One region of the Bacillus sp. MC1252 genome, then DNA from elsewhere that is predicted to be linked to it. Evidence: a T-box and tRNA genes for the amino acid it is inferred to sense, from the RefSeq annotation. Region 1 holds a T-box; the other holds one or more tRNA genes.
The links. A T-box is a leader RNA that pairs with one kind of tRNA and senses whether it is charged. The one in region 1 lies ahead of tyrS (tyrosine--tRNA ligase), so its partner is inferred to be a tRNA-Tyr.
Positions count from the first base shown of each region.

Region 2: it encodes a tRNA-Tyr, which carries the amino acid that the T-box ahead of tyrS (tyrosine--tRNA ligase) is inferred to sense. The anticodon was not compared.

Region 1 is NZ_CM166369.1:2,628,523-2,644,610, forward strand. It holds gene ACYH0L_RS13465 (type I restriction-modification system subunit M) at 1-1,283, opposite strand, end outside; gene ACYH0L_RS13470 (restriction endonuclease subunit S) at 1,304-1,870, opposite strand; gene ACYH0L_RS13475 (esterase/lipase family protein) at 2,073-2,651, opposite strand; gene tyrS (tyrosine--tRNA ligase) at 2,972-4,240, opposite strand; T-box leader at 4,294-4,531, opposite strand; gene acsA (acetate--CoA ligase) at 4,591-6,315, opposite strand; gene ACYH0L_RS13490 (GNAT family N-acetyltransferase) at 6,471-7,103, shown strand; gene ACYH0L_RS13495 (CBS and ACT domain-containing protein) at 7,143-7,784, shown strand; gene ACYH0L_RS13500 (acetoin utilization protein AcuC) at 7,781-8,941, shown strand; gene ccpA (catabolite control protein A) at 8,985-9,986, opposite strand; gene ACYH0L_RS13510 (bifunctional 3-deoxy-7-phosphoheptulonate synthase/chorismate mutase) at 10,435-11,511, opposite strand; gene ytxJ (bacillithiol system redox-active protein YtxJ) at 11,728-12,051, opposite strand; gene ACYH0L_RS13520 (YtxH domain-containing protein) at 12,082-12,552, opposite strand; gene ACYH0L_RS13525 (DUF948 domain-containing protein) at 12,579-12,998, opposite strand; gene murC (UDP-N-acetylmuramate--L-alanine ligase) at 13,226-14,524, opposite strand; gene ACYH0L_RS13535 (DNA translocase FtsK) at 14,828-16,088, opposite strand, start outside.
Region 2 is NZ_CM166369.1:170,085-186,172, reverse strand. It holds gene cdaA (diadenylate cyclase CdaA) at 1-118, opposite strand, end outside; gene rsiW (anti-sigma-W factor RsiW) at 337-957, opposite strand; gene sigW (RNA polymerase sigma factor SigW) at 972-1,535, opposite strand; gene rocF (arginase) at 1,718-2,629, opposite strand; tRNA gene ACYH0L_RS01050 (tRNA-Gln) at 2,767-2,838, opposite strand; tRNA gene ACYH0L_RS01045 (tRNA-Tyr) at 2,843-2,927, opposite strand; tRNA gene ACYH0L_RS01040 (tRNA-Thr) at 2,956-3,028, opposite strand; tRNA gene ACYH0L_RS01035 (tRNA-Val) at 3,032-3,107, opposite strand; tRNA gene ACYH0L_RS01030 (tRNA-Glu) at 3,114-3,188, opposite strand; gene murQ (N-acetylmuramic acid 6-phosphate etherase) at 3,409-4,320, shown strand; gene ACYH0L_RS01020 (MurR/RpiR family transcriptional regulator) at 4,335-5,204, shown strand; gene ACYH0L_RS01015 (PTS transporter subunit EIIC) at 5,201-6,580, shown strand; gene pbp4b (penicillin binding protein PBP4B) at 6,594-7,949, shown strand; gene ACYH0L_RS01005 (glycoside hydrolase family 3 protein) at 7,963-9,882, shown strand; gene ACYH0L_RS01000 (exo-beta-N-acetylmuramidase NamZ family protein) at 9,894-11,141, shown strand; gene ACYH0L_RS00995 (bile acid:sodium symporter family protein) at 11,180-12,145, opposite strand; gene ACYH0L_RS00990 (SulP family inorganic anion transporter) at 12,207-13,646, opposite strand; tRNA gene ACYH0L_RS00985 (tRNA-Thr) at 14,011-14,083, opposite strand; tRNA gene ACYH0L_RS00980 (tRNA-Asn) at 14,085-14,159, opposite strand; rRNA gene rrf (5S ribosomal RNA) at 14,202-14,317, opposite strand; rRNA gene ACYH0L_RS00970 (23S ribosomal RNA) at 14,379-16,088, opposite strand, start outside.

The DNA of each region.
Region 1 (16,088 bases):
GATAATTTGTTTTGATTTTTTCCTTTGGTAAATTCTTTACTCGCATCAATAAATAGTACATCACGCGTTGTACGGTTCTTCTTTAAAATGATGACAGTGGTTGGAATGCTTGTACCAAAAAATAAGTTTGCTGGTAAACCGATCACCGCATCAATGTGTCCATCTTCTAGTAATTTCTTACGGATGACACCTTCTGCTGCGCCTCTAAAAAGAACACCATGTGGCAGGACAATCGCCATGGTTCCAGAATCTTTTAAGTGATATAGGCCATGCAAAAGAAAAGCAAAGTCTGCTTTTGATTTCGGTGCTAGTTTCCCATAGCGATTAAAACGTGAATCATCTAAAAATGTATCATCTGCTGACCATTTGGCTGAATATGGCGGATTCATTAGAACTGAATCAAATGTATACGGCTCATCGGTCGGCCAGTCTTTATTTAGTGTATCCCCGTTACGCAGACGCATGTCCTCATAATCAACACCGTGCAAGATCAAGTTCATTTTTGCTAAATTAAAAGTCGTGGTATTTAGTTCTTGCCCGTGATATTTTACACTTTCTGGATAGTTAATGTAATTGCGCACATTTAACATTAAAGAACCGGAACCCATTGTAGGGTCATAAACACTAAATAATTTTTTCTCCTCTTGTCCAATTGCCACAATACGAGCCATCATGATAGACACCTCATGTGGTGTATAGAATTCACCGGCTTTTTTCCCTGCTTCTGAGGCAAATTGACTAATTAAATATTCATAGGCATCTCCAATGACATCTCCATTATGGCCAATGACATCTACATCATTTAATTTTTTTAGTACCTCTGTAATGGTGATATTTCTCTGTTGATCATCTGACCCCAGTTTTTTCGATTTCAAATCCACATCATCAAACAAGCCACTAAATTGAAGATATTTCGTCGATAAATCAATGAATGCTTTATTTAAATCATTTAATTGAAAGATATTCTGTTTTGCCTGACTCGCTAACTCACTAAATAAATACGCTGGTTCGATATCATATCCTATCGTATCAACTAATGTTTCAAGTAAATCTTTTTGAATATCCTCATCTGATAATAACTCTTTGTATAATTGCGCTTGTTTATCCTGCGTGTCGTATTCTTCCAGCGATTCATCTGCAACTTCGACCACTTTTTCTAATAATCGATCAGATAAATATTTATAGAAGATCAATCCTAATAAATAGTTTTTATACTCTGAAGCATCCATTTTGCTTCTAAGATCATCTGCGGCACTAAATAATGTTGTATGTAAGTCAGCCATCGTTATTTCCTCACTTTTCTTTATTGATCATGTTGTTTTAATATTTCTAAAAATAGTTGTTCTTCTAATTTTGCTTGTTTCTTCATGAGCGCTTGACGCTTCCTAAAATGAAAATAGGCTTTTCCAATCATTTGTTGCTTTTCAATAGAAGGAAGTTGCACCTCTAACCCACGAAAAATCCCCGGTGTTAGTTTTGGAACCGTACTTCCTTGCATAGAGATCGTCATTTGTTTTTTCATAAATTGAGATTCATTTAGGACATAACATAAATACTGTTTATCAAGTTCTTCAGTTTCTATGATAAGCTTAGCAAAGTTTTGGTTCATGACTTTGCCTTGAGTCTCATTACTAACAATTCCTGCAATCGAACTAACAAAGCTGAAGACAACATCACAAACATTTGTTAAGTACGGATCAACTGTTAATAATGTGCTATCTTTTTCATCTCCAATGGAGTCTAAATAAGCGCCATCTAGATCTTTCATTAAATCTTCATAAGAATATGTAGATAAGTTATTGTCCGTTTTTTCATTTCTTCTTGATTGATTTTTCCCCATTTTGATCGTTATGATTTGTTCAAGCTTCATATCCCGCCCTCATTTAGTAATTCGTACGAATTACTTTATAACATATACATTCATCGTACCATAGTCTGATTTCATCGACAATCATTTCAAGTATTCACACGAATAGAACTTCATCAATAGGTACTCCATGTTTCTTCATGATTAAATCTACTTGTAAAATACAGAAAGCCAGCTTCCATGAATGGTAGCTGGCTATTTTAAATTAATTCGTATTCTGTCCCCCGCCGTTCAGCCCTTCTTTAATATAGCCATTGACTTGGCTTGAGGCTAATAGACCGATATGTCCAACTCCGTGGATAAGGACGTTTCTTGCGCCAATTAAGCGGGAGAGGCTGTTGACGACAATGAGGTCGGCTGAGCTATAGACGGATGTGTAAAGAATTTTTTGATTTGGATCGGTGCCTGGTAATGCTCTGAGTGAAACGAGTCCGTTCGCTCCACCTAGTGTGACGACATTTTCAATTTTATCTCCGCCGTCTAGGTTCTTAATATAATATAACGTGTTGGCTCCGCCCATGCTATGCGCCACAATATCTACTTTTTTGGCGCCCGTTTTGGCTAGCACATCTTTGACGTATCTAGATAGACGTGGTCCATTATTGAGGTTATTGCCTGTTTTGTCTATGAAATCAATTGCATATAATTGGTTTCGGTCCCAGCCCTGTGACACCAAGTATCTTTTGATCGCCGCAAAGTTATAAGAGGCACCGCCCATGCCATGTACCATCACAACCGGATTATGCTCAGCCGCTTTGACCTCTTTCGGCTGGATGAAAACCATTGAACCAACCACCAATGCAAATGCAACGAGAATCTGCAAACTCCTTTTCATCAAAAATGACACTTTCATTCCCCCTTATTTATCTTGTTCGACTCTATTTTAAACAACAAAAATATGACAGAAAAGTGAACAAGGCACTGTTTGTCCGATATTTTCACAAGAAATAAATAATGAAAAAGCACCTTTGACTTTCTCATGAGCCAATGCCAAAAGACTAGACATTCGTTTCTCTTACAGTCTGTTGGTCTATGTGACATCCTCCATGACTCAATTAGCATAAAAAAAAGCAGCCGGTTCTCTCAGCCGGCTGCACATCATTCTTACTTGTAATTCACAAGGAAGTATTTCTTTTTCCCTCTTCTTAAAACAGTGAATTGGTTTTCAATTCGGTCTTCAGCTGAAAGAACATAGTCTTTATCGGTTTGTCTCTCTCCGTTGATGTAGACCGCACCATTTGTGATATCTTCACGTGCTTGACGCTTTGATGGAGACAGCTTTGATTCCACAAGGATATCGACTAGTGTTAATTCTTCTGTGCTGCTTTTCTCCATTGATGGAACATCCTTAAAGCCTACTTTGACTTCTTCAGCTGAAAGAGATTTGATCTCGCCTTTAAATAGTGCATTTGAGATGTTCACAGCCTGTTCTAGTGATTCACGGCCATGTACAAGCGCTGTCACTTCTTCTGCTAAACGGCGCTGCGCTTCACGTTTTTCAGGTGCTGTTTGCACTTTTTCTTCGTAAGATGCGATCTCTTCTTTTGATAAGAACGTAAAGTATTTTAAGTATTTCACGACGTCACGGTCATCTGTGTTGATCCAGAATTGGTAGAATTCATAAGGTGACGTTTTTTCTTTATCTAACCAGATTGCGCCGCCTTCTGTTTTACCAAACTTCGTGCCGTCTGCTTTTGTGACAAGCGGCATCGTGAGACCAAATGCTTTTGCGCCTTCTGCCTCAGACTTGCGGATCAACTCAAGTCCAGATGTAATATTTCCCCACTGGTCACTACCACCGATTTGCAGCTTACAGTTTTCATTTTTGTAAAGGTTTAAGAAGTCTAACGATTGCAAAATCACGTAGCTGAACTCTGTGTACGAAATACCTGTCTCGATACGTGAGCTGACGATATCTTTTGCCAGCATGAAGTTCACACCGAAGTTCTTTCCAATATCACGAAGGAACGTGATGACATTCATTTGGCTGATCCAGTCATAGTTATTGACGATGACGGCTGGGTTCTCGCCTGCTTCAAAATCAAGAAATTGAGACAGCTGGCCTTTGATTTTCTCTGACCACTGTTCCACGATTTCTGCCGGGTTTAGTGAACGCTCTGCTTTTTTGAAGCTAGGATCTCCGATCAGTCCAGTTGCGCCGCCAACAAGGGCAATCGGGTGATGCCCTGCTTCTTGGAATCTGCGCAATGTTAAAATGGGCAATAGATGACCAATGTGCAAGCTGTCAGCTGTCGGATCGAAGCCGGAGTACAGCTTGATTTTTTCTTCTGCTAATAATTTTGTTAAACCTTCTTCATCTGTTTGCTGCTGAATTAATCCTCTGAACGATAAATCTTCCATCAATTGACTCATATCCAAATCTCCTTTTTTTACAATTCAACATAAAAAACGCCCCTTCGAATGAACGAAGGGACGATATATATCGCGGTACCACCCTGCTTAAAAGACAAAATATCACGTCTTTTCACTTACACTGATAACGGACAGATCCGTTCTTTCACTAATGAGGCAGCATTCATGCTCCTTTTCGTAAAAGCGGTTCGTGAGGGTAATTCGAATATCTCTTTGTACTGACTCGCACCAGCCGTCAGCTCTCTTGGACAGGGAAAGATGATTCTACTGAATCTCAGTCAAAACCTTTTCGTATTCAACTAAAGTCATTTTTAACATACTTTTGATATCAAGTCAACTGACGAAGGAGATTAATCTTCCATTGTCGAAAGGTCGCCAGCAGGTAAGTTCAGCTCCCACGCCTTTAGCACACGTCTCATAATTTTTCCGCTTCGCGTTTTTGGCAGTTTGTCTTTAAACTCGATTTCTCTTGGTGCCGCATGTGCAGCAAGCCCCTTTTTCACAAACGTACGAATCTCTTCTTTCAGCTCATCTGTCGGCTCGTATCCGCTCCTGAGAGCAATGAATGCTTTGATAATTTCACCACGTACCGGATCTGGCTTTCCAATGACACCAGCCTCTGCAATGGCCGGATGTTCAACCAGTTTACTTTCCACCTCAAATGGACCGACCCGCTCTCCTGACGTCATGATGACATCGTCGACACGTCCCTGGAACCAAAAGTATCCGTCTTCGTCCATATATGCTGAATCTCCTGAAACATACCAATCTCCCGGCATAAAGTAAGATTCATATTTTTCAGGATTGTTCCAGATCGTATGCATCATGGACGGCCAGCCCTTTTTGATCGCAAGGTTGCCCATCCGGTATGGCGGAAGTTCATTTCCGGCATTATCCACAATCGCGGCTTCTACGCCTGGAATTGGTTTCCCCATCGAGCCTGGTTTGATGTCCATGCATGGATAATTACAAATCAGCTGTGCACCAGTTTCCGTCATCCACCAAGTATCGTGAATTCGTTTGCCAAATACAGCGTCTCCCCAGCGGATCACTTCCGGATTGAGAGGCTCTCCTACACTTAAGACATGACGGAGCGAGCTGAGGTCATATTTTTGAATGAGGTCGTCCCCTGCCCCCATCAGCATTCTGAAGGCTGTCGGTGCACTGTACCAAACGGTCACACCAAGTGATTCAATCGTTTCATACCACGTATCAGGATTAAACCGGCCACCTAAGATGACATTCGTTGCCCCATTTAACCATGGTGAAAAAATACCGTACACTGTCCCTGTTACCCAGCCTGGATCAGCTGTACACCAGTAGACGTCATCTTCTTTCAGGTCAAGCACCCATTTACCGGTCTGGTCTTGCTGCACCATCGCGCCATGGACATGCAGCACACCTTTTGGCGTACCAGTTGACCCTGACGTGTAATGAAGCAGGAAACCGTCTTTTTCATCCATCCATTCTACTTCAAGTTCCTTTACTGCCTCCTGAAATGCCTCTTCGTAGTGAATTGTCCGCACACCACCGATGTCTTCCTTTTCACCGCCGACAATGATGACAGATTCAAGCTTCGGAAGCTCTGCAAACGGAATACGCTCAAGCAGATCCGGCGTTGTCACAATGACCTTCGCCTCGCTATTTTCTAAACGGTCTTTGACGGCGCCTTCCATAAATGCCTCAAATAACGGGCCAACGATCGCACCAATTTTGACAGCACCAAGCAGAAGAAAATAGAGCTCAGGTGATCTTGGCATAAAGATAAACACGCGATCCCCTTTTTGCACATGCGCCTTTTCTCTGAATAGATTTCCCGCTTTGTTTGTGTTGATTTTCATATCCCTGAACGTATACTTTTCATCCCGCTGTGAATCTTTGTAATGAAGCGCCACCTTGTTCTTACGAAACGAGTCCGCATGTCTGTCAATTGCTTCATAGGCTGCATTTATTTTTCCTGTTTCATACCAGGAGAAGTTTTTTCTCGCTTCCTCCCATGAAAATTCTTTGTATGCCTGCTCATAATCATTTAAATGATAGTCTCCTTTTACTGATGGTAGCGTTTCCACTTTCATCAAACAGTCCCCCTTTGCATACGTTTACAATGACCATTATAGTATAGATGACTTTTTTTCTCAATTTTTAAAAAACTTATGGTGAAACCGTTTTAATTTCTTCAAGATTTAAGCTAAAATAGAGACGACTCACTAGAATTTGAGGCGGTGGATACGTGGAGCATCCTAAAACTTATTATTCAAAAACAATTGAGCGAGAAACAGGTTCTATCCTGATTGAAGGACCGGTACCTGCATCAGAGCTTGCGAACTATACGTTTCATGAAGGACTAACGGCATTTCGCACGCCTGAGGAGCAGAAACAAGCACTTGTTGAAATAGCAGATCTTCCAGAAGGACGTATTATCATTGCAAGAGTGGATGAGCTTGTCGCAGGCTATGTCACGTATTTGTATCCTGATCCGCTTGAGCGCTGGTCAGAGGGCAAGATGGACAATTTAATCGAGCTTGGCGCGATTGAAGTCGCTCCTCCATTTAGAGGATGCTCGCTCGGCAAGCATTTACTTGATGTGAGCATGATGGATGAGCAAATGGAGAACTACATCATTATTACAACTGAATATTACTGGCATTGGGATTTAAAGGGGACAAAGAAAAACGTTTGGGAGTACCGTAAAATGATGGAGAAAATGATGAACGCAGGTGGTCTTGTCTGGTTTGCAACAGACGAGCCAGAGATCAGCTCACATCCAGCCAATTGTTTAATGGCGAGAATCGGAAAAAACGTGAGTCCTGATTCGATCGAGCGTTTTGATCGTCTTCGCTTCCATCAGCGCTTTATGTATTAACGTTCAATTCGTTTTTTTGGCAAAGGGGATTGGTAAACAATGATGATTGAACAAATTATGGAGCGTGATGTGATCACGCTGCGAAAAACCGATACGATCGAAGAAGCCATTCAAAAAATGAGTGCACATCACATTCGGCATATTCCCATCGTATCTGATCAAGATTCTGTCATTGGGATGGTGACAGATCGGGATATTAAAAATGCCAGTCCAAGTATTTTCGAAACAGAAAAAAGGCAGCTTTTTATTCAGCGGCCGGTAGAAGAGATCATGGTGCTAGAGACAATCACCGCCCATCCGCTTGATTTCGTTGAGGAGATTTCGAGTGTCTTTTTTGAGCATGGAATTGGCTGCCTTCCAGTGGTGAGACGCGGTAAGCTTGTAGGCATTATCACAAAGACAGATTTACTTCGTACGTTTGTCAGACTGACAGGTGCAGATCAGCCTGGGTCACACTTAGAGGTTGAAGTGAAGCAGATGACAGAAGGGCTCGCAGACATTACGGCTATTTTAAAGGAGCAGCATATTCAAATGCTGAGTGTGCTTGTGTACCCGCATGCAAATGAAGCCTCTAAAGTGCTCGTATTCCGCCTTCAAACCATTCATGCAGATCATGTGACGAAGCTGATTCGGGCAAAAGGCTACAAGGTGCTCTGGCCTATGGAGCAGACGGTCAAATGAAGGAAGCGACCTTTGTTTTTTCACCATCTTTTCAAACGTACCAGTTTCATCAAGATCACCCCTTCAATCAGCTTCGTGTCTACTTAACATACGATCTTCTTCAAAAAATGAAGGCGTTAACGGATGATGAGATCATCGCACCGCGTATGGCTACGCTGGAGGAATTAAAGCTCGTCCATACGACAGATTATATTCAAGCTGTGCAGCGGGCAAGTGAAGGAAAGCTGTCTACAGCAGAGGGTGAACGCTACGGCCTTGGCACGGAGGATACACCGATGTTTGCAGGTATGCATGAGGCGGCTTCTCTTCTTGTTGGCGGGACATTAACAGCGGTTGATCAAGTGATGCTGGGTCATTCGCAGCATGCGCTCAACCTTGGCGGCGGGCTTCACCACGGATTTAAAGGACGTGCATCTGGCTTTTGTATTTATAATGACAGCTCTGTGGCCATTCAATATATTCAAAAGACATATGGCGCAAGGATTTTATATATTGATACGGATGCTCATCACGGAGATGGTGTACAGTTTAGCTTCTATGACGATCCAGAGGTATGTACTGTCTCCATTCATGAAACGGGTCGCTACTTGTTCCCTGGAACTGGACAAGTACAGGAAAGAGGCCATGATAAAGGCTATGGCTATGCGTATAATATTCCGCTCGATGCATTTACAGAAGACGAATCGTTCCTCGAAGCATACCGAACAGCAGTGACTGAGATAGCTGCTTTTTTTAAACCAGACGTGATTTTGACGCAAAACGGAGCGGATGCTCACTATTACGATCCTTTAACCCATTTATCTGCCACCATGAAAATATATGAGGAAATTCCCAGACTTGCCCATGAGCTTGCTCATCAATATTGTGAAGGCAAATGGATCGCTGTTGGCGGAGGCGGATATGATATTTGGCGCGTGGTCCCAAGAGCGTGGAGCCGCATTTGGCTTGAGATGAAAGGCGTCACACCGCCAGCTGACCTTCCTAAGGAGTGGATTCGGGCATGGAATAAGCAATCGCCTGTCACCCTTCCATCAACATGGTTCGACCCTGACGATTTATATCCACCGATACCAAGAAAAGCAGAAATCACAGAAAAAAATGCGCAAACAGTAGAAAAAGCACTCATGCCTGTTAGAAGAGAAAGGAAAAATGCATAAGAAAAGCAGGCATTCACTGATAAGGTGAGCCTGCTTTTTGTTTTTATTTTGTTGATTGTCTTTCTTCAATTCTGTGTGGCAGCTCAACAATTTGATCGTCCACTTGTTCTTTGTTCATCAGCTTTGTCAGCAGTCTCATTGCGACAGCGCCAATATCATATGTCGGCTGAACAACCGTTGTCAGCTGAGGACGTACCATGAGGGAAAGTCTTGTGTTATCAAAGCCAATGACCTCTAAGTCTTCAGGAATCGAGACGCCTCTGTCCTGTGCGCCGTGAATGACACCAAGAGCCATTTCGTCTGTTGCTGCAATGACAGCCGTCGGCTTGTCTGATTGCTCAAGCAGATTTGCAAGGGCTTCAATTCCTGAGTCATAGGAGTAATCGCCTTCAGCAACGAGAACATCATCAAAAGCAATGCCCGCTTCTTCTAGCGCACGCTTATACCCAGCAAGCTTTCTCACAGAGTTAATTGGTTCTGACATCGGACCAGATACGAACGCAATTCGTTTATGGCCTTTTTCAATTAATAATTGGACTGAATCATAAATGGCCTGCTCATAGTTAATGTTCACAGATGGTGTTTGTGCCTGCTCTTCAACTGATGCTGCAAGAACAATTGGTACAGGAGAGCGCTTAAATTCTTCGACAAGCACATCTGTGATGTTGCCGCCCATAAAGACAATCCCATCTACTTGTTTGCCTAGCATCGTATTTAACAAATGCAGCTCTTTATCTGTATTTTGATCTGAGTTGCTCAAAATGATGTTGTACTTGTACATCGTGGCGATATCTTCAATCCCGCGTGCAAGCTCAGAATAGAAGATACTAGAAATATCAGGGATGATGACCCCAACCGTCGTTGTTTTTTTACTTGCAAGGCCTCGTGCCACTGCGTTCGGACGGTAGCCAAGACGATCAATCGCTTCAAGCACCTTTTTTCTTGTTGTTGGTTTCACGTTCGGATTTCCATTCACAACACGTGATACCGTTGCCATACTTACATTTGCTTCTCTTGCTACATCATATATTGTAACATTATTCACATAAATCACTCCTTCAAATACACTTCATATCTATAGCATTCACCAATTAGGTAGAGACATATCAGATACGAAAAAAATAATATCCTATTTGTCATTAAAACGATGAAAAGAGACACATAATTTTTCAATCTACATCAAAATGACATTCTTTTATGAAATTATACACGTTTTTTCGTCATATGAAAACGTTCCCTTTCTTTTTATAACTAAATTAAACAAACTTTAATGAGCTTGTTACCTGTAAATTGAATCATATTTCAGCAAAAGTCATCGTGAACATCAGCTATGACAATGATCTTAGCAGATTCTGTCGAATTTTAAAAATGAAAACATTGTGAACAAGCACTTTAAGCTTGCAATGCGATTTATTCCTTTCATTTCCAATTCTATTGTGTTTTCTCCATGAAAAAACCGCCGGGCTGTTATCCGGCGGTAATTCTATCTATGATTACGCGTGAATGTTGACAAGTGGTCTTAACGCATCTAACCATTTTTCGAATTGAGGAATGTCCATTTGCTGCGCTGAATCAGATAGGGCAACAGATGGGTCTGGATGCACTTCTGCCATGACACCGTCCGCTCCAATCGCAAGAGCTGCTTTGGCTGTTGGCAGAAGAAGATCTCTACGTCCAGTTGAGTGCGTCACATCAACGAAGACTGGTAAATGTGTCTCCTGTTTCAAGATTGGCACAGCAGAGATATCTAATGTGTTTCTTGTCGCTGTTTCGTATGTGCGGATACCGCGCTCGCAAAGGATGATTTGGTCATTTCCTTGTGCGATGATGTATTCAGCTGCATTGATGAATTCTGAAATGGTCGCTGCTAGACCGCGTTTTAAAAGAACTGGTTTCTTCACAGATCCGGCTTCTTTTAATAGTTCGAAGTTTTGCATGTTACGTGCACCAATTTGAATCACATCAATATGCTCAATCGCTTCTTCAATATGCGCAGGGTTTACGATTTCACTAATGACAGCAAGACCGTATTCATCAGCTACACGCTTTAGAATCTTTAGACCGTCTACACCAAGCCCTTGGAAGTCGTATGGACTTGTGCGAGGTTTAAATGCGCCACCGCGAAGCAGTTTTAGTCCCTGCTGTTTAGCTGCTGCCGCTACTTCTGCGACTTGTTCGTAGCTTTCAACAGCACATGGTCCAACGATGAAGCGTTGTTTTCCATCACCGATAGCTTCCCCATTGATGTTCACAATTGTATTTTCTGGTTTTTTCTTACGAGAAACAAGAAGTGCTTTGCTGTGGTCATCTTCTTGAAGCTCTAGACCTGCTTTGAAAATTTCCTTGAAAATATGCTGGATCGTTGAATTTTCAAATGGGCCGTCATTTTCTTCAAGAATTTGGTTCAGCATTGTGCGCTCTCTGACAGGATCATAACGGTTGACACCTTGCGCTTCTTTTGCCTTTCCAATTTCTTTTACAATGCTTCCTCTTTCATTGATCAGTTTTAAGATTTGAAGATTTAGTTCATCTGCTTGCTGTCTCAATTGTTCTAGTTCGTTGTTGCTCATTTTTGTCATCCTTTCCTCTGCCTGCTCTCGCTTTTTATTTTTAAATTCTCTCAGGATAGGGTTTATTATAAACAAAGATTTCGGAATTGTCACGAAAAAATTCTTTATTACCCAAACGCTTTTAAGCGATAAAGTATTATGTGTAAGATTATAGCATACTTTTGGTTCAAGTAAACCTTTTTTATAAAAAAAACGTCAGCAGTTGCTGACGTTCTTCTACATATGATGTTCAAGCGCTTCTTTTGTAATGCTTGAGTGAGATGCATGCCATTTTACTTTTCCACCGCTAAAGACGAGTGCCTGGGGACTTTCGTGCTTTACCCCTGACTTTTCAGCCACATAGGCTGAAAGCTCTCTTGTGTTTTGAATTTGCAAGAAATAAGCAGGCACGTCTTCATGTGCAGACGCAAATGCTTCAAACTCATGAAAAGCAGCTTGGCTGATTGGACATGTCAAACTGTGCTTAAAAAAGACAAAGGTTCCGTCTTGATTCGTTAGTTGATCAAACTGTTCTTCTGTTTCGATGAGTTGCTTTGACATGATGTGCTCCTTCCTAACTTAAGCAGCGAGTTAGCCTTTAGTAGATTGTTCTACTTTTTCTTTGACATCTTTGATGCCGTCTTCAATTTCTGATTTTGCTTCTTGTGCTCTTACTTTTGCTTCGTCTGCTACATCTGACGCTTCGCTCGCAAGATCATTTGCAGCATCTTCTGCTTCACTTTTCACTTGATTAGCTTTTCCAGCTGCACGCTCTTTTATGTCTTTCACTTTGTCTAAAATCTGGTTTGACTGCTCTGCCACCAGCTGAGACAATTCAGACGTTTTATCTTTCGCAATCGTCACATATTCAGTGCCTTTTTCCTTCGCATCTGTTGTGAGTCGATCTGTTTTATCTTTTAAAGCATTCGCTTGGGTGTTCAAATCATCGCGAAGCTCTTTCCCTGACTTTGGTGCTAAGAATAATGCTGTTGTTGCACCGACAATGCCACCAATAAGTGTTCCGATCAAAAAGTCTTTGCTATTGATTCCGTCTTTGCTCATGATTATTCCTCCTATGCGAAAATGGTTTATTTTTGGTGTTTACGTTGTTTCCATTTTTTATAAATTTCAAGTGCTGCGTTACTCCAGCTTACAACATCCGTCACTTTTTCTTGGTTCTTTTCAACGGAAGAAGAAACTGCTCCAGCTGCCTGCTTTATGCTTGTATTAAATTGGTTGATCGAGCCGCCAATTCCCTGCACTGCATCCACAACTGTGTTGAGTTTTGCCGATTTGTCTTGAATATCTTCAGCAAGCTGATTCGTCTTATGTAGCAACTGCGCTGTCTCTGTGGTGATGCCTTGCATCTGTCCTTCAAGACCTTCTAAAGTTGATGCGACATTCTTTAATGTCAGCTGTAAGGATTTTAATGTTTTAGACAAATAGATGACAAGAATGAGGAAAGCAATTGCGATCAGTGCAACGCTTAGATAGAGAATAATAATCATCTGATACCTCCTTTGTTGCGGGCATATTCAATTCAATACCCTCTCGTTGTATCATTCAAACATCGCCTAGAATGACCGATTGATTAATAATTCTACACTTATTCGCTAATTCCTGTCCACAGCGAATGAAAAAAAGCAGCACATCTTGACACATTTAGCCCCTTTGTCACATTTTATTCAACATAAAAAAGTGCCGATTGAAACGGCACTTTTACGATCATTTACATTTATACAGCAACTTTCTCATAAGCACGTAAATATTTTTGAATGTCTCCGGCTCCCATAAAGATCAAAATCGCATCCTCGTGCGCTTTCAACACAGATGTCTCGTCTTCATCAATCAACTGAGCTTGCGGAATTTTTCCACGTAAATCTTCGATGCTTAGTTTCCCAATGTTTTCACGAGCTGAACCAAAGATATCGCAAAGATACACATAATCAGCTTTCTTTAGGCTATCAGCGAATTCAGTTAAGAATTGCTGTGTCCGTGTGAAGGTATGCGGCTGGAAAACAGCGACAATATCACGTTCTGGATATTTTTGACGGGCCGCTTCAATGGTAACCTCAATTTCAGTTGGGTGATGTGCATAGTCGTCAATTAAGACTTGCTCACCTACTGTTTTTTCATTAAAGCGTCGTTTCACACCGCCAAATGTTGTTAATGCACCTTTGATCAAATCTACATCAATGGCTTCATAATGACATAAAGCAATCACTGCTAACGAGTTGAGGACATTATGATTTCCATATGCAGGAATATAGAAGGTATCATAAAACGTATTGCGAACAAATACATCAAATGTGGTGCCTTCCGTATTTTTCACAACATTACGTGCTTGGAAATCATTTTCTTCATTGAATCCGTAGTACACAACAGGTACTTTCGCTTGAATCTTGAGCAGATGTTCATCGTCTCCGCAAGCGATAATGGCTTTTTTCACTTGAAGCGCCATGTTTTGAAACGCATCAAACACGTCATCAATGTCCGAGAAATAATCAGGGTGATCAAAATCGATATTGGTCATGATCGCATAGTCTGGATGATAGCTGAGGAAGTGTCTGCGGTATTCGCATGCTTCAAATACAAAATACTCGCTGTTTTCTTTCCCCATTCCAGATCCATCACCGATTAAGTACGAAGTTGGCTTTGCTGATTGCATCACATGGGCAAGCAGTCCTGTTGTGGATGTTTTGCCATGAGCACCAGTAATCGCAATGTTTGTGAATGAATCCATGTATTCTCCAAGGAATTTATGGTAACGAATCACAGGAATCCCTTCAGAAAGGGCACGTTCAATCTCAGGGTGTGTATCAGGAAATGCATTTCCTGCAATGACCGTCATCCCCGGCTGAATATTATCTGGGTCAAATGGAAGAATTTTAATGTTTCTTTCTTCTAATGCTTTTTGTGTAAAGATGTGCTTTTCGATATCCGATCCTTGGACAGTATACCCAGTATCATGAAGAATTTGGGCCAGTGGACTCATACCTGTCCCTTTTATTCCAACAAAATGATAAACAGTCATAATTGTACCTCCAACAAACGTCTATCTGACTTACAGTATATGACGCTCATTTCAATTTGCAACTTGTGATTTTCATCTCTAGCGGATCACAGATCGCAGCTCCAAATAAAGATTTTTTCCGATCTTCCTATTCTAATCAATATTAACTATGATTAGTATCCGACAACTTTCCCATTTCTAACACCTGTTTCAGCTCATTTTACATAAAAAGAGTTCAGACAGGCACGCAAAAAGTGTCCAATTACAAAATTGCACCTATGTGCTATCATACCATGTTTATCAAAAAAATGAAGTGGTTTTTGTTTAGATCAATTGTTCTAGATCACTGAGTGTCATGAGGACTTCTCTTGGTTTACTGCCTTTCGCACCAGAGATCATGCCTTCACGTTCCATCATGTCAATCAATCTGGCTGCACGATTGTAGCCAATTCTAAATCTTCTTTGCAAACTGGATGTACTTGCACTATTTTGCTCGATTGCAAATCGGCAGGCATCCATAAACAATTCGTCTTCGTCTGTAATCGCAGAGCCTTGGAGCATCAATTCCTCCTGTTCGAAAAGAAACACAGGCTTGCGTTGTTTCCTCACATGTGCCACCACTTGATCGATCTCGCGGTCTGATACAAAGTTCCCTTGCAGCCTTGTCGGCTTGCCAGAGCCATTTTCTAAAAAGAGCATGTCTCCTTTTCCGAGAAGCTTTTCTGCACCTGCCATGTCAATAATGGTTCTAGAATCTACCTGGCTTGAGACAGAGAAAGCAATTCTTGTTGGGATATTGGCTTTAATGAGACCTGTGATGACATCAACGGATGGTCTTTGAGTCGCAATCAGTAAGTGAATACCACACGCTCTAGCTTTTTGTGCAATCCGGCAAATGCTTTCTTCGACTTCATTTGGTGCGACCATCATTAAATCAGCCAGCTCATCGATGACAACGACGAGATACGGAAGTTTTTCACCCATTTGCTTTTCTTTCACAAGCTCATTGAATCGTTTAATTTCTCTCACACCAGAGTGAGCAAACAGTTCATAGCGTCTTTCCATTTCATCGACTACCCATTTCAGGGCAGCCGTCGCTGTCTTGGCATCGGTAATGACAGGACTCACGAGATGTGGAATGTGATTATACGGCGCTAATTCAACCATTTTAGGGTCGATTAGGAGCATTTTCACTTCATCTGGTGAGGCTTTAAACATCAAGCTTACTAAAATGGTATTAATGCAGACACTTTTTCCTGAACCTGTTGCTCCAGCAATTAAGCCGTGCGGCATTTTTTGCAGATCAACCACGACGGGCTGACCTGATATATCTAATCCGAGTGCTGCCGTTAAAGGAGATGGATTGTCTCTAAATGCACTGCTTCTGATCATTTCTCTTAAGAACACCATTTTACTGTGCAGGTTCGGCACTTCAATTCCGATCGTGTTCTTTCCTGGGATTGGTGCTTCGATTCGAATATCCTTTGCGGACAAACTGAGTTTAATATCATCTGACAGGTTCGTGATTTTGTTCACTTTCACACCTGGTTCAGGATGTACTTCAAATCTTGTGACAGAAGGTCCC
Region 2 (16,088 bases), 1.2 Mb from region 1:
GCTGAACCGCTTTTGTTCCGCGGATGACCATCATTAATTTATATATCACATACCAAACAACGAGTATATCAACAGCATTACCGAGGTACTGCAAAAAAGGAATATCCCCTAAAGCCATTTCCTCGTCCTCCAGAATTTTCAAGTTTCTTCGTGTGATGCATTTTTTTATAAAAAAAGCCTATGTGTAAATACATAGCGAGGCTATTATACCACATTTTATTTCAGCAAGGAAAATAGTTGCCATATATAGCTGGCTGTCTAGTATGCGTGAATCTGAGCAATGATATAGAAAAAGAGCAGCCCCTAAGAGACTGCTCCATGCTGTTTGATTTACTTTTACTCCTCTGGCCCAATGACCCGCATCACGTTTTGTGCTGTGGATTTCATTTTGTACCAGATCCAATCAAACACTTCATTAATTTCATTGATTTGACCAGTGACTTGTCCGGCAGAAGCAGTCAGCTGTTCCCCATTGACGACTGTGACATTTCCATCAACCTTGCCTTCTACAATCAGCTTGCCATTTTTGACAGTGACATCACCTTTGACGGTTTCCCCTTTAGGTACGGTCACTGTATCATTTTCAACCACGAGATTCGGCTGCTTTGACACACTGAAATTATGATCAGTATTCCAGCTTGTAAACAGACTGCCTCCCATCAAAATGAGAAAGAGGGCAGCGGCTACGATCAGCGGGTGAGCTTTGATCCATCTTTGAACCGAGACACGCTTTTTCTCCTTTGGAAGACCTGCCATCACCTTTGCAGTGAAATCAGAAGGTGCTTCTATATGAGATGTACTCTGCACTAGCGCAATGGATTTCTCAATTTGTTGAAAATGAGTACGGCACTCCTCACACGATTGCAGATGGCTTTTTAATTCTTTTTCGTCTTGGGGCTCAATGTCCCCGTCTAAATACTGATGCATAAGCAGGACGATTTTTTCCTGACAGCTCATCAAAATCACCTCACTCAAAGGTCTCTCAACTGTTTCCGGAGAGCCTCTCTACCCCTGTGTATTCTCGTTTTCACTGTACCAACTGGTATATTCAGAATCTCACTAATTTCTTTTAACGAGAGTTCATCAATATACTTTAATACGATGACTGAACGATATTTATCGGGTAATCTTAGAATTTTTTGCTGAATGGTACTCGATAACTCAAGAGACACCACCTCATCCTCTGGCAAAATGCCATCAGCAGCAATTTGAGAATACATATTCAGTCCTTCTGTTCCTGCCACCTCTGCATCTAAATAATAATCCGGCTTTTTTTTGCGAATACGGTCGATGGTCAGGTTGGTTGCAATGCGGTACAGCCACGTGGAAAACTTACGATTCACATCAAAGCTCTCAATATTCACATAGGCACGAATAAACGCCTCCTGCGCAATATCCTCTGCTTCGTGTGCATTCCCAAGCATACGGTAGCACAGCTGATAAATTTTGTCTTTATACAGGTCTACGATGTCTGTAAATGCGTTCTGGTCGCCTTTTTTCACTTGCTTAATTCTCTTTTTGATCATTGTGTCCATAGTATATTCAACCTCTGCCTTCACCGGTCTTTATGTATACGAACCTCTTTCCAAAAGGTTTCATTCTCCTCTAAAAAATAGTGTAACAAATTTTTGACAGCGTGTTACGCTTATTAGCCAGTAAAAACCTTAATATATCCTTAAATTTCCCCAAAATAAAAAAAACGGGAACAAGTCCCGCTCTACAATAACTTTTCACCCATTAAAGAACCAATTAAAGCAACAGCCGCTTCTGCTGTTTTATTTTTCTCATCTAATACTGGATTTACCTCCACAAATTCGGCTGAAGTTAAAATACCTGCTTCCTCTAAAAGCTCCATTGCAAGGTGACTCTCACGATAACTAATGCCGCCTGCCACAGGAGTTCCTACACCCGGGCATTCCGCTGGATCTAGCCCATCTAAATCAAGTGATAGGTGGACACCATCTGTTCTTTCCTTTAAATACAAAATTGCTTCCTCCATCACCCTTGTCATCCCTAAACGATCAATTTCATGCATCGTATACACCTTCATACCTTTTTCTCTAATCAACTGCCGCTCTCCTTCATCTAAGGAACGAGCACCAATTAATACGACATTTTCGGGTTTCAATTTAGGAGAATAACCACCAATGTTCGTTAAATCAGCATGCCCAAGGCCAAGACTGACAGCAAGCGGCATGCCATGAATATTTCCAGAAGGAGAAGTTTCCTCCGTATTTAAATCACCGTGTGCATCATACCAAATGACACCCAAGTTTTCATAATGCTTAGCTACACCGGCAAGTGTGCCAATCGCAATGCTGTGATCACCGCCTAAAATCAATGGAAACGAACCTGACTGCACAATACTGTCAACCTTTTCAGCAAGCAGCTGATTGGCACCAGCATTCTCCGTTAGATTTTTTAATTTTTCACTTGTATGTAAACCTTTCTCATCGTCCCTTTGCTCGACTGGAATATCCCCGAGATCCTCCACATCAAATGAGAGCGATTCCAATTTTTCTTTTACGCCAGCACATCGAATCGCACTCGGCCCCATATCGACGCCCCTTCTCGTTTGACCCAAGTCCATCGGAACCCCGACAATCGTGACCCTCTTTTGATCTCCCATATGTACATCCCCTTTCTGTTCATGCCTATATTTTACTTTCTCGATGCCTCCTGACTCAACTCGACAACATTTTGAATAGTTATACATTCCCTCTGCTAACATAAAAAAAAGACACCTTTTTCAAAAAGGTGTCTTAACTGGGCTAGCTGGATTCGAACCAACGCATGACGGAGTCAAAGTCCGTTGCCTTACCGCTTGGCTATAGCCCAAAAATGGTGGAGGGGGGCGGATTCGAACCGCCGAACCCGGAGGGAGCGGATTTACAGTCCGCCGCGTTTAGCCACTTCGCTACCCCTCCACATATGGAATTGATAAAGAAAAAACAGTGCCGGCAAGAGGACTTGAACCCCCAACCTACTGATTACAAGTCAGTTGCTCTACCAGTTGAGCTACACCGGCATATGGTGGAGGATGACGGGCTCGAACCGCCGACCCTCTGCTTGTAAGGCAGATGCTCTCCCAGCTGAGCTAATCCTCCACATCATGGTGACCCGTACGGGATTCGAACCCGTGTTACCGCCGTGAAAGGGCGGTGTCTTAACCGCTTGACCAACGGGCCAGTTTGTCAAGTTTACTGTTTCCGTGAAGCTGACAAAAGTTATTATATACAGGTTGTCCCCCTTTTGTAAAGGGGAATTTTATTTTTTTTATTTTCTAATAATTAACCACCTTGCAGCACGACATTTTACTTGAAATATAATTTCAGTATTTAAATATAATGTTGAAATTTCATATCATACTCAATATACTGAAAATGAAGAAATAAGGAGGTATGTCACATGCAGCCATCTCAACTGCGTTCTTTGACAACAGAATCAAGAAACCCTAACACAATGGGAATTTCACAAGCAGATCCGCTCGAAATGCTCCAAATGATCAATGAAGAAGATATGAAAGTCGCTCAAGCGGTCAATCGTGTACTTCCACATGTGAAAACAGCAAGTGACTTCGCCTATGAATCCATCTCGAATGGAGGCAGACTCATTTATTTAGGCGCTGGAACAAGCGGCAGAATTGGCGTGATGGACGCTGTTGAATGTCCACCAACCTATAGCGTCTCACCTGATGTCATTGTAGGCATCATGGCAGGTGGGGACTCCGCGTTTTCACACGCTGCCGAAGATGTGGAAGACAGTGAAGAAGCCGGTAAACAGGATTTAGTACACATCCACCTCACGTCAACAGATACTGTCGTCGGCATTGCCGCTAGCGGTAGGACGCCCTATATCATCGGTGCTTTAAACTACGCAAGATCCATCGGAGCAAAAACAGTAGCCCTCAGCTGCAATGAACAAGCAGAAATTAGCGAGCTGGCAGACTGCGCCATTGAAGTCGTCGTTGGACCTGAAGCCATCACCGGGTCAACACGAATGAAAGCCGCATCCGCTCATAAAATGATTTTAAATATGCTTTCCACCTCTGTCATGATCAGACAAGGCAAAGTATATGAAAACCTGATGGTTGATGTAAAAGTCAGCAATCATAAATTAAAAGAACGCGCCATCACCATCATTCAACATGTGACAAACGCTTCCTACGAACAAGCCGTGAAAACACTTGAATCGGCAGATTTAGAAGTCAAAACCGCCATCGTCATGCTCCAAACAAACACAGACAAGAAAACAGCCAAGAATTTACTCAACAAAGCGAATGGTCATATCGACAAAGCCATCTCACATCATCAATCCTAAAGGAGGCAGAGCTCATGTCAGCAGGTGGACTCTCCCTAATACACACAATGAAAGCAAAGCTCCCCCAATCTGAAAAAATCATTGCAGACTATATCCTTGCCCATCCTGACAAAGTCATTAAGAGCACAGTACACGAGATCAGTCAGGCAGCCGGTGCAAGCAGCTCTGCAGTCATCCGCCTTTGTAAATCTCTCGGACTAGATGGCTATCACGATTTAAAAATGCGGATTGCTGGAGACTTAATGCATGACGATAAACAAGGCTACCGAGATATCGAACAAGATGAACCACTTCAATCCATTATTCAAAAAACAGCAGGAAACTCGATTCAATCGATTAAGGATACTGCCTCTATTTTAAATGCAGATACTTTAGAAAAGGCCGTTCAATTGCTGCTACATGCAAATCAAATCCATTTTATCGGTGTTGGTGCATCTGGCATCGTCGCAGCTGACGCACAGCAGAAATTTCTCAGAATCAATTATGCAGCCACAGCCTTCACTGACATGCATATCGCATCCACCGTCATCGCAAATGCAGGAAAGAACGACATTGTTTTCGGTATATCCTTTTCTGGAGAAACGTTAGACATCATTCAAGCCCTTCAGCTCGCAAAAGAAAATCAAGTGAAAACCATTGCCTTAACGCATCCAGGTCATACAAGCGTTTCTGCTTTATGTGACGTTCACCTATCGACGTCCGGTTCCAATGAAGCACCTTTTCGCAGTGCTGCCACTTCCTCTAGAATGGCACAGCTCTACTTAATTGATGTCTTGTTCCTCAGTTTAGCTTCCCGTCAATATGAAGAGACAGCGCAGTATATTGACAAGACAAGGCATGCCATCCGCTCCATGAAACGAAAACCAAAGGGGGATTCAACATGAGTCATCAAAAGAAATATCAGCAGTTAGCGAAAGATATTCTTTCGCTCTGTGGTGGTTCTGAAAATATCTCTTCCCATACACATTGTATGACACGTCTCCGAATTACACCGATCGATGATGAAAAAGTTCAAATCACAGCGATCAAAGAACTTGATGGCGTCATTGGCGTCGTCGAGGCGGAAACGCTTCAAATCATTTTAGGCACTGGCGTTGTCAACCAAGTATCAAGTGCGTTTGAACAGCTGCTAAAAGCCTCTGGTTCATTTGACTTGAACAACGAAGCACAAAAAAACAAGCAAGCCATTTCACAAAAGAACCGCACACCGTTCAAGCTGTTCTTACGACGGATTGCCAGCATTTTTATCCCTATCATTCCAGCACTGGTTGCGTCAGGCCTCATTACTGGTATTACAAAAGCAATCGTGCAAGCGGGCTGGCTTGATGAAAAATCTCAAGCTGCGATCATTTTAACCGTTATTGGTTCAGGCTTGTTCGCTTATCTTGGGATATTAGTCGGAACAAATGCCGCAAAGGAATTTGGAGGCTCTCCCGCATTAGGCGCTTTAGCTGGTATCCTCATTATTAACCCAGCCTCCGCAGATATTATGTTATTTGGCACAAATATTCTACCAGGCAGAGGCGGACTCATCGGTGTTCTTCTTGCCGCCATCTTTATGGCCTTTGTTGAGACCCGAATTAGACGCTTCGTCCCGCAGTCACTCGATATCATCGTCACACCAACCATCACATTACTCATTACTGGAATTTTTACGTACATCGTCTTCATGCCAGTCGGCGGATTTATATCTGATGCCATCACCTCAGGACTCACTTATCTATTAAACATGGGCGGTATTTTCGCCGGATTTGTTCTTGGTGCGACCTTCCTTCCACTTGTAGTAACAGGACTTCACCAAGGACTGACACCTATTCATATGGAACTCATCAATTCAATTGGAGATGACCCGCTTCTGCCAATTCTAGCTATGGGAGGCGCAGGACAGGTCGGTGCGGCATTTGCCATTTATATGAAAACAAAAAAGAAAAAGCTCAAAAGAGCCATTGCAGGTGGACTTCCTTCAGGAATGCTTGGTATTGGTGAACCACTCATTTTCGGTGTCACACTACCACTAGGAAGACCATTTCTCACTGCTTGTCTCGGTGCTGGAATCGGCGGAGCATTTCAAGCCTACTTCCAAATCGCCACTAAAGCAATTGGGGTATCAGGTCTTCCATTAACCTTTATCGTTCACGCGCATCAAATGCTTCTTTACTTAATTGGACTATTCATTGCATATGTCGCTGGATTTATCTTCACATACTTATTTGGCTTTCATGATGATATGGCTGTTGAATTCGAGGGAACCAATCAATAAGGAGGTCTAGCTCTTGAAGAAATGTTTTCTTTTGATGACATGTCTGTTCATGCTCCTTGGGCTACCAGTACAAACATTTGCAACCAGCTCCCATCCTGTATCGTCTTTGTCTAAAACAGCACCTGAAGAATATCCCGTCTTAAAAAAAGCAAAACGACCAGAACAAGTAGGTTTTTCTTCCAGGCAGCTTAGGAAGGTTGATCAAATGATTCAAAACGATATCAAAGCAGGATTTCCAGGAGCCGCGCTCATCATCATCAAGGATGGTAAGATCGTCCATCAAAAAGCCTATGGCTACAGGCAAAAATACGAAGGGTCTAACGAACTCAAATCGTATAAGAAAATGAAAAAGAACACGCTGTTCGACCTGGCATCCAATACAAAAATGTACGCCACCAACTATGCCCTGCAAAAGCTTGTATACGAACAAAAACTAGATGTGAATGAAAAAATACAATCCATCCTGCCAGACTTTCAAGATGAACCAGATGCAAAGGTCACCGGCAAAGATCAGCTTCGGGTAAAAGATCTCCTCACACATTCTGCCGGTCTCCCATCCAGTGTCTTATTTTATAGCAAAGAAGCAGCTGGCTCTTTTTTCTCTCAAGATAGACAAACAACCATGAAATGGCTGCCTAAGGTGCCTCTACAATACGAGCCAGGTACCCAGCATATTTATAGTGATATTGATTACATGCTTTTAGGTATGATCATCGAGAAAAAAACAGGAATCCCTCTTGATCAATATGTAGAGTCTACGATCTATCGGCCGCTAGGTCTCAAGCATACAATGTTCAATCCGCTGCAAAAAGGATTCAAGCCCAAGCATTTTGCAGCAACTGAACGTTTAGGCAATACGCGAGATGGTGTGATCGATTTTGAAAACATTCGACGATACACCCTGCTAGGAGAAGTACACGATGAGAAAGCATATTACTCAATGGCTGGTGTCTCCGGCCATGCTGGACTTTTCTCTAACACCTCAGATATGGCGGTGCTGCTCCAGCTGATGCTCAACAAAGGAGGCTATGGGAAAACAACCATCTTTGACCAAGCTTCTATCGATCTCTTTACAACATCCTCAGACACGAACCCAACTTACGGGCTAGGCTGGCGGAAAAACGGCAATACTGACATGGAATGGATGTTTGGAAAATATGCAAGTAACGAAGCCTATGGACATACAGGCTGGACCGGAACGATGACGTTGATTGATCCAAAACACAATCTAGGTATCGCTTTGCTGACGAATAAGAAACATTCACCTGTCGTTTCACCTGAAACCAACCCTAATCAATTCGAAGGTGATCTTTTCCCAACTGGTACTTATGGAAGCATCATGACCGCAATCTACGAATCTTTTAAGTAAAAGGAGGAATTCGATGTTAAAATCTCTCTTCCCCGCTGCTCTGGTTTTTGCCCTGCTAACCTCTTCCATTCCAACGGAAAAGATTAGCTCTGCCTCTCTTCCAACCGCAAAACAAATGGTGGAAGACATGTCACTGGATGAAAAGATTGGCCAAATGCTCATGCCAGACTTTCGCAATTGGCAAACAAAAGGTGAATCCGCGCCTACAGGCTTAACAAAGATGAATCAAGAAGTATCCCATCTTGTAGAGAAATATCATCTAGGCGGTGTCATCTTATTTGCAGAGAATGTCGTTGATACGAAACAAACCGTCAAACTCACTCATGAATTTCAAAAAGCATCGCCAAATATTCCTTTACTCATTTCAATTGATCAAGAAGGCGGAATCGTCACAAGACTACAAAAGGGAACACATTTCCCAGGAAATATGTCGATTGGTGCCTCTAGAAGCAAGAAAAATGCATACGACACAGGAAAAATCATCGGAAAGGAATTAAACGCCTTAGGTATCAATACAAACTTCTCTCCTGTTCTTGATGTGAATAATAACCCAAACAACCCCGTCATAGGTGTCCGTTCCTTTAGCTCTGACCCTGCACTTGTCACTAGACTTGGCCTTCAAACCATGAAAGGACTTCAAAAGGAAAAGACCATTTCCACACTAAAGCATTTCCCGGGACATGGTGATACAGCCGTCGATAGTCACTACGGCTTGCCGCTCGTAGAACATGACCTAGATCGTTTAAAAAAGATTGAGCTGTATCCATTTCAACAAGCAATCAACGCAGGTGCGGATATGGTTATGACCGCTCATGTTCAATTTCCTGCCATTGATGACACGACCTATCAAAGTAAAAAAGATGGCGAGGACATCATGGTTCCAGCTACCTTATCTAAAAAAGTGATCACACACTTATTAAAAGAAGAGATGGGCTTTCAAGGAGTTGTTGTGACTGATGCTCTAAATATGAAGGCGATTGCAGATAACTTCGGACAGGAAGAAGCCGTGGTCATGGCCATTAGAGCAGGAGTCGACATTGCCCTCATGCCAGCGCCTGTCACATCTCTAAAAACCGAGAAAAACCTAGAAAATGTGTTTAATGCTTTAAAACGAGCCGTTCTATCAAACGAAATTCCGCTGTCTCAGATCAACCAATCTGTCGAAAAAATCCTTCAATTGAAGATCAAGCGCGGCATCATTTCCACTAAAAAGCCAGTAAGTCTTGAGAAAAAAATCAAAAAAGCCACTCAACTCGTTGGTAAAAAGTCGCACCGGAAAGCTGAACAAAAAATGGCCCGTGAAGGAATCACTTTACTTAAAAACAACGACAAGACCTTACCTTTTCAACCTAAAAAGAATGACCGAATCTTGCTCATGGCACCCTATGAAGATCAAACAAAAGCAATGTCTGTCACGATTGAATCTCTGATCAAACAAAAAAAGATCAAGCCTGTACGTACCCAATCATACGCTTTTGCAGATAAGACCTTCTCCAAAGAAACAGCCAAACTGATTCAAGATGCTGACTATGTCATTACCGGCTCTTACGTTGTCCAAAATGACCCAGCTGTGAATGATGGCGTGATTGATGACAATGTACAGGACCCGAAGAAATGGGCAACCGCCTTCCCTCGTGCTGTCATGAAAGAAGCAAAATCACAAAACAAAAAAATGGTCATCATGAGTCTTAGAAACCCATATGATGCTGCTAATTTCGAGGAAGCCGATGCCTTACTGGCTGTTTACGGTTTTAAAGGCTATGCAAACGGACAATTCAACCAACCGAATATTCCTGCTGGACTAGAAGTGATATTTGGAGCGGCATCACCTAAAGGGAAATTGCCAGTCGCTATCCCATCTGTCACTCATCCGAATCAAACCCTTTACCCATTTGGCTATGGGCTCAACTTGAAAGGGAAACAGATCAAATAGGAGGGATTCTCTTGAAAAAGACAGGAAGCTTGATACTCGCGAGCATTCTCATGATGAGCACATTGACCGCCGCCTCCCCCCCAGATCAAGGACGAACAGACACAAAAGGAAAAAAAGCAGCAGTCAAAACAGGCATCGAAACATTACTCTCAAGTAATCTCTCATGGCTAAAAGAGAAAAAGGTAGGGCTTATTACGAATCCTACCGGCATTGATGCAAACATGAAAAGCAGTGTCGATCTCCTATTTGAACATCCAAATATCAAGCTCACTGCTCTATATGGACCTGAACACGGCGTGCGCGGCGATGCACAAGCAGGAGAAGGCGTCGAATCCTATACCGATAAAAAAACAGGCCTGCCTGTTTACTCTCTCTATGGAAAAACAAGAAAACCAACTCCTGATATGCTCAAAAATGTAGATGTGCTGCTATTTGATATTCAAGACGTTGGCGCTCGATATTACACCTATATTTACACGATGGCCTACGCGATGGAAGCCGCTAAGGAAAACAATATCCCATTTGTTGTCCTAGACCGTCCAAATCCCATAGGCGGGCTAAAAGTAGAAGGACCTGTATTAGAACCCGAACACTCCTCATTTGTGGGTCTTTATCCAATACCATTAAGACATGGAATGACCACTGGGGAGCTCGCAAATATGTTTAACAAAGAGTTTCATATCAATGCTGATGTAACAGTCATCAAAATGAAAAATTGGAAGCGATCTATGACGTTCGATGACACGAAGCTGCCGTTCGTCCTTCCTTCACCTAACATGCCGACAGTTGATAGTACCTTTGTATATCCAGCCACAGGATTAATTGAAGGCACAAACGTCTCGGAAGGCAGAGGAACGACAAAACCGTTTGAGCTCATTGGCGCTCCATATATCAATAGCAACGAGCTAGCGGATCATTTAAATCAGCTAAAGCTAAAAGGCGTTCAATTTAGACCCGTTTCATTCACCCCTACCTTTTCAAAACATGCCGGGACTCTTTCTCACGGTGTGCAGCTATATGTCACAAACCGCTCTTCATTTGAAGCTGTGAAAACGGGGTTATCCATCATCAAAGCGATCCATGATTTGTATCCTAATGACTTTCAGTTCCTTCAAACAGGCAGCTTTGATAAACTGATCGGGAATGGTTGGGTCAAAGAGGAAATCAATAAAGGCACTTCAGTCAAACACATCATGAAACGCTATCATCATGATCTCAAAACGTTCGAAAAGAAACGGAAAAAATATCTCATCTATTAACTCGCAAAAAACCTCCATACTTTGAGATGGAGGTTTTTTCATGATAAAGATTTAGTCATAGCAGGTGTTTTCAGCTCAAAACGATTGAGTAAAAAACCAAACAAGGCAGCAAGCACTTGCTGAAACAGCATGCCAATCACAACAGGGACAGCGACAGCAGGCGGGAAAAAGCTAGTGGCAAGTACAGCTCCCGCACTAATATTTCGCATGCCACCTGTATACACAATGGCCACAATCTCCCCTTGAGTACATTTCATCGCCTTTCCAATCAACCATGCAAAGACATATCCACTCATCGCAATGAGAAACACAATCGCTGCTTTACTAAAAATGGCGGCATCCAGTTCACGCAAGTATGGAGCGACAACAGAGCTGTTAATCGAGACCACAACAAACAAGCCTATTTTTGAAAAAGGTGATAGGGTCTGGCTGATCGTTTTCGTCACCGCTGGCTTTGCAAACTGATGAACGAGCATTCCTAAAATAGATGGAAGCACCACCATACCAAACAACCCTTTCATGATGGCCACAATATCCATATGAACCTGTGTACCGACGAAGAGTGACAGGCTGGCTGGCACGATAATTGGCGAAAGCAGTGTATCAATTAAAATGATGGATAAGGTTAACCCAACATTTCCTTTATACATCGCCGCCCATATTAAACTAGAAACACCTGTCGGAATCACCATCGCAAGTGTCAAGCCGGTGATCGTCATGGAATCACCCGCAAATATCAAATGCCCCGCTGACCAAGCATAAAGGGGCATCAATACATGCAAAATCATAAACGATAAAATCAAAGGCAATGGGTGCATCACCGTATGCTTTAAAGCTGAAAAAGAAGCAGACAAACTCCCTGCAAATGTCATAACGGCAAATACCCATGGCACCAAAAACGCAAAATCCTTTAAATAGGCCGCCAATAATACACCAATTAACACACTAATAGGCGTAATGAGCGGCATCATCCGGCCGAGCACTTGGTTCAAACGCATAAGCATGCCGGCCACCCCCATCCTTCACTTTCTTCTCTTTTCTATTGTAACAAACAGAAAGACCTTTTTAAGAACCCATCACCTGCTTCACAAGCTTTTGACTAGATGTATCCATTCCAACTACGTCTACTTGCACACCAGCTGCTCGATATTTTTCCTTCACACGTTCAATTGCTGCCACGCCTGATTCATCCCATATACGCGCTTCAGACAAATCAATCACAACGGATTGAAGATCTTTCCCCTGATGGAATGCTGAAATCAAGTCAGTGACTGAAGCAAAGAAAATTTGCCCCTTAATTCGGTAAACCCAAGTACCTGCTTGGCTTTCTGTAGAGGTAATATGAAGCTTTGATATTTTAGCCACAAAGAAAACCGCACTAAGCAGCACACCTGCAAAAACACCCTTTGATAAATCATGAGTCAACACCACAGTCACGACCGTGACAAGCATCACAATAGAATCTGTTTTCGGGTTCTTTTTTAGCTGCTGGAATGAACTCCAATCAAAGGTACCAATCGAAACCATGATCATCACAGCCACAAGAGCAGCCATCGGAATTTGAACCACCACATCACCCAATACAAAAATCAGCACCATTAAAAATGCACCTGCTACAAAGGTAGAAAGCCGGCCTCTTCCGCCAGCCTTTGTATTAATCACAGATTGACCAATCATCGCACACCCAGCCATACCTCCAAAGAATCCCGCAACCACATTGGCGATTCCTTGGCCTCTCGCTTCTTTGTTTTTACGACTAGACGTCTCCGTCATATCATCTACAATCTGTGCTGTTAAAAGAGATTCAAGTAAACCAACCATCGCAAGTGCTAAAGAATAAGGAAAAATGATAGCAAGTGTCTCCCAGCTAAACGGCACATTTGGGATAAGAAAAGCAGGCAAAGAACTAGGAAGCTCTCCCATATCTCCGACCGTTCTGACATCAATATGCCCAAATACAGCAATCATCGTTATCACAATAATCGCAATGAGTGGAGAAGGGATTACTTTTGTGATCATCGGCAATACATAAATGATCAGCAAAGCACCACCTGTCATCATAAACATAGCCATTGATTCTCCAACGAAATGTGGAAGCTGAGCCATGAAGATCATAATCGCCAATGCATTCACAAAACCTACCATCACGGACCTAGGAATAAATTTCATCAATCGAGAAACACGGCACAACCCAAATACAATTTGAATCAGACCTGTTAAAATCGTAGCTGCAAACAAATACTGCAATCCATGGTCTGCAATCAAGTTAACCATGACCAGGGCCATTGCACCTGTAGCAGCTGAAATCATGCCTGGCCGTCCACCAACAAACGAAATCACAATCGCAATACAAAACGAAGCATACAATCCGATCTTCGGATCAACGCCCGCAATAATCGAAAACGCAATGGCCTCAGGAATCAAAGCCAGGGCCACTAAAATACCCGCCAATACATCCTGGCGCACATATCCAAACCATTCTTGCTTTACAAATAAATCTTTCAAACCATCTACTCCTTTTTATATACATACCGTACATCGAAATAGAAGAACAACGAAACCTGGAGATAAAGAAAGGAAAAACAAACAACACTTCACTTTCGGGGAAAAAGAGGAACGTACAGAGTCTTTTGTTAGAGAGGCTTTTATCACTTTAGTAAGAATAAAAGAAATCAGCTGAAGAATCAAGAACAAAAAGAGGGGTTATATAGAAAGCTAATACAAAAATATTCCATTCATATCGATCCATTCATTTTTCTATTTACATCAGTCTACTCGTAATCGAGCGAGTTCAATTTAATTTAAAACAAACAAAAAAAGCCTTCTCATCATCGAGAAACCTTAAGATTTACCATTATTATTAGAGGAAAGCTTCCAAGCGGGCTCGAACCGCTGACCTCTTCCTTACCATGGAAGTGCTCTACCTACTGAGCTATGGAAGCATGGCTCCGCAGGTAGGACTCGAACCTACGACCGATCGGTTAACAGCCGATAGCTCTACCACTGAGCTACTGCGGAATGATAAAGTAACTTCTTCCATTGGAAGGATATAAACAAAAAGCTTGGCGGCGTCCTACTCTCACAGGGGGAAACCCCCAACTACCATCGGCGCTGAAGAGCTTAACTTCCGTGTTCGGTATGGGAACGGGTGTGACCTCTTCGCTATCGCCACCAAACCTGATGGAGAGAATGTTCTCTCAAAACTAGATAACAACGTTCATGCTTCACATTAGAATATAGGTTAAGTCCTCGATCTATTAGTATCTGTCAGCTCCACGTGTCACCACGCTTCCACCTCAGACCTATCAACCTGATCATCTTTCAGGGATCTTACTTCCTTGCGGAATGGGAAATCTCATCTTGAGGGGGGCTTCATGCTTAGATGCTTTCAGCACTTATCCCGTCCGCACATAGCTACCCAGCGATGCCCTTGGCAGAACAACTGGTACACCAGCGGTGCGTCCATCCCGGTCCTCTCGTACTAAGGACAGCTCCTCTCAAATTTCCTGCGCCCGCGACGGATAGGGACCGAACTGTCTCACGACGTTCTGAACCCAGCTCGCGTACCGCTTTAATGGGCGAACAGCCCAACCCTTGGGACCGACTACAGCCCCAGGATGCGATGAGCCGACATCGAGGTGCCAAACCTCCCCGTCGATGTGGACTCTTGGGGGAGATAAGCCTGTTATCCCCGGGGTAGCTTTTATCCGTTGAGCGATGGCCCTTCCATGCGGAACCACCGGATCACTAAGCCCGACTTTCGTCCCTGCTCGACTTGTAGGTCTCGCAGTCAAGCTCCCTTGTGCCTTTACACTCTGCGAATGATTTCCAACCATTCTGAGGGAACCTTTGGGCGCCTCCGTTACATTTTAGGAGGCGACCGCCCCAGTCAAACTGCCCACCTGACACTGTCTCCCTGCCCGATAAGGGCAGCGGGTTAGAAGGTCAATACAGCCAGGGTAGTATCCCACCGATGCCTCCACCGAAGCTAGCGCTCCGGTTTCCAAGGCTCCTACCTATCCTGTACAAGCTGTACCAACATTCAATATCAGGCTGCAGTAAAGCTCCACGGGGTCTTTCCGTCCTGTCGCGGGTAACCTGCATCTTCACAGGTACTATAATTTCACCGAGTCTCTCGTTGAGACAGTGCCCAGATCGTTGCGCCTTTCGTGCGGGTCGGAACTTACCCGACAAGGAATTTCGCTACCTTAGGACCGTTATAGTTACGGCCGCCGTTTACTGGGGCTTCAATTCGCACCTTCGCTTACGCTAAGCGCTCCTCTTAACCTTCCAGCACCGGGCAGGCGTCAGCCCCTATACTTCGCCTTACGGCTTCGCAGAGACCTGTGTTTTTGCTAAACAGTCGCCTGGGCCTATTCACTGCGGCTTCTCGGGGCTTTAACACCCTAAGAAGCACCCCTTCTCCCGAAGTTACGGGGTCATTTTGCCGAGTTCCTTAACGAGAGTTCTCTCGATCACCTTAGGATTCTCTCCTCGCCTACCTGTGTCGGTTTGCGGTACGGGCACCTCTCACCTCGCTAGAGGCTTTTCTTGGCAGTGTGGAATCAGGAACTTCGCTACTAAATTTCGCTCGCCATCACAGCTCAGCCTTTACGGGAAACGGATTTGCCTATTTCCCAGCCTAACTGCTTGGACGCGGATATCCAATACCGCGCTTACCCTATCCTCCTGCGTCCCCCCATTGCTCAAATGGTGAGGAGGTGGTACAGGAATATCAACCTGTTGTCCATCGCCTACGCCTTTCGGCCTCGGCTTAGGTCCCGACTAACCCTGAGCGGACGAGCCTTCCTCAGGAAACCTTAGGCATTCGGTGGACGGGATTCTCACCCGTCTTTCGCTACTCATACCGGCATTCTCACTTCTAAGCGCTCCACCAGTCCTTCCGGTCTGGCTTCACAGCCCTTAGAACGCTCTCCTACCACTGTT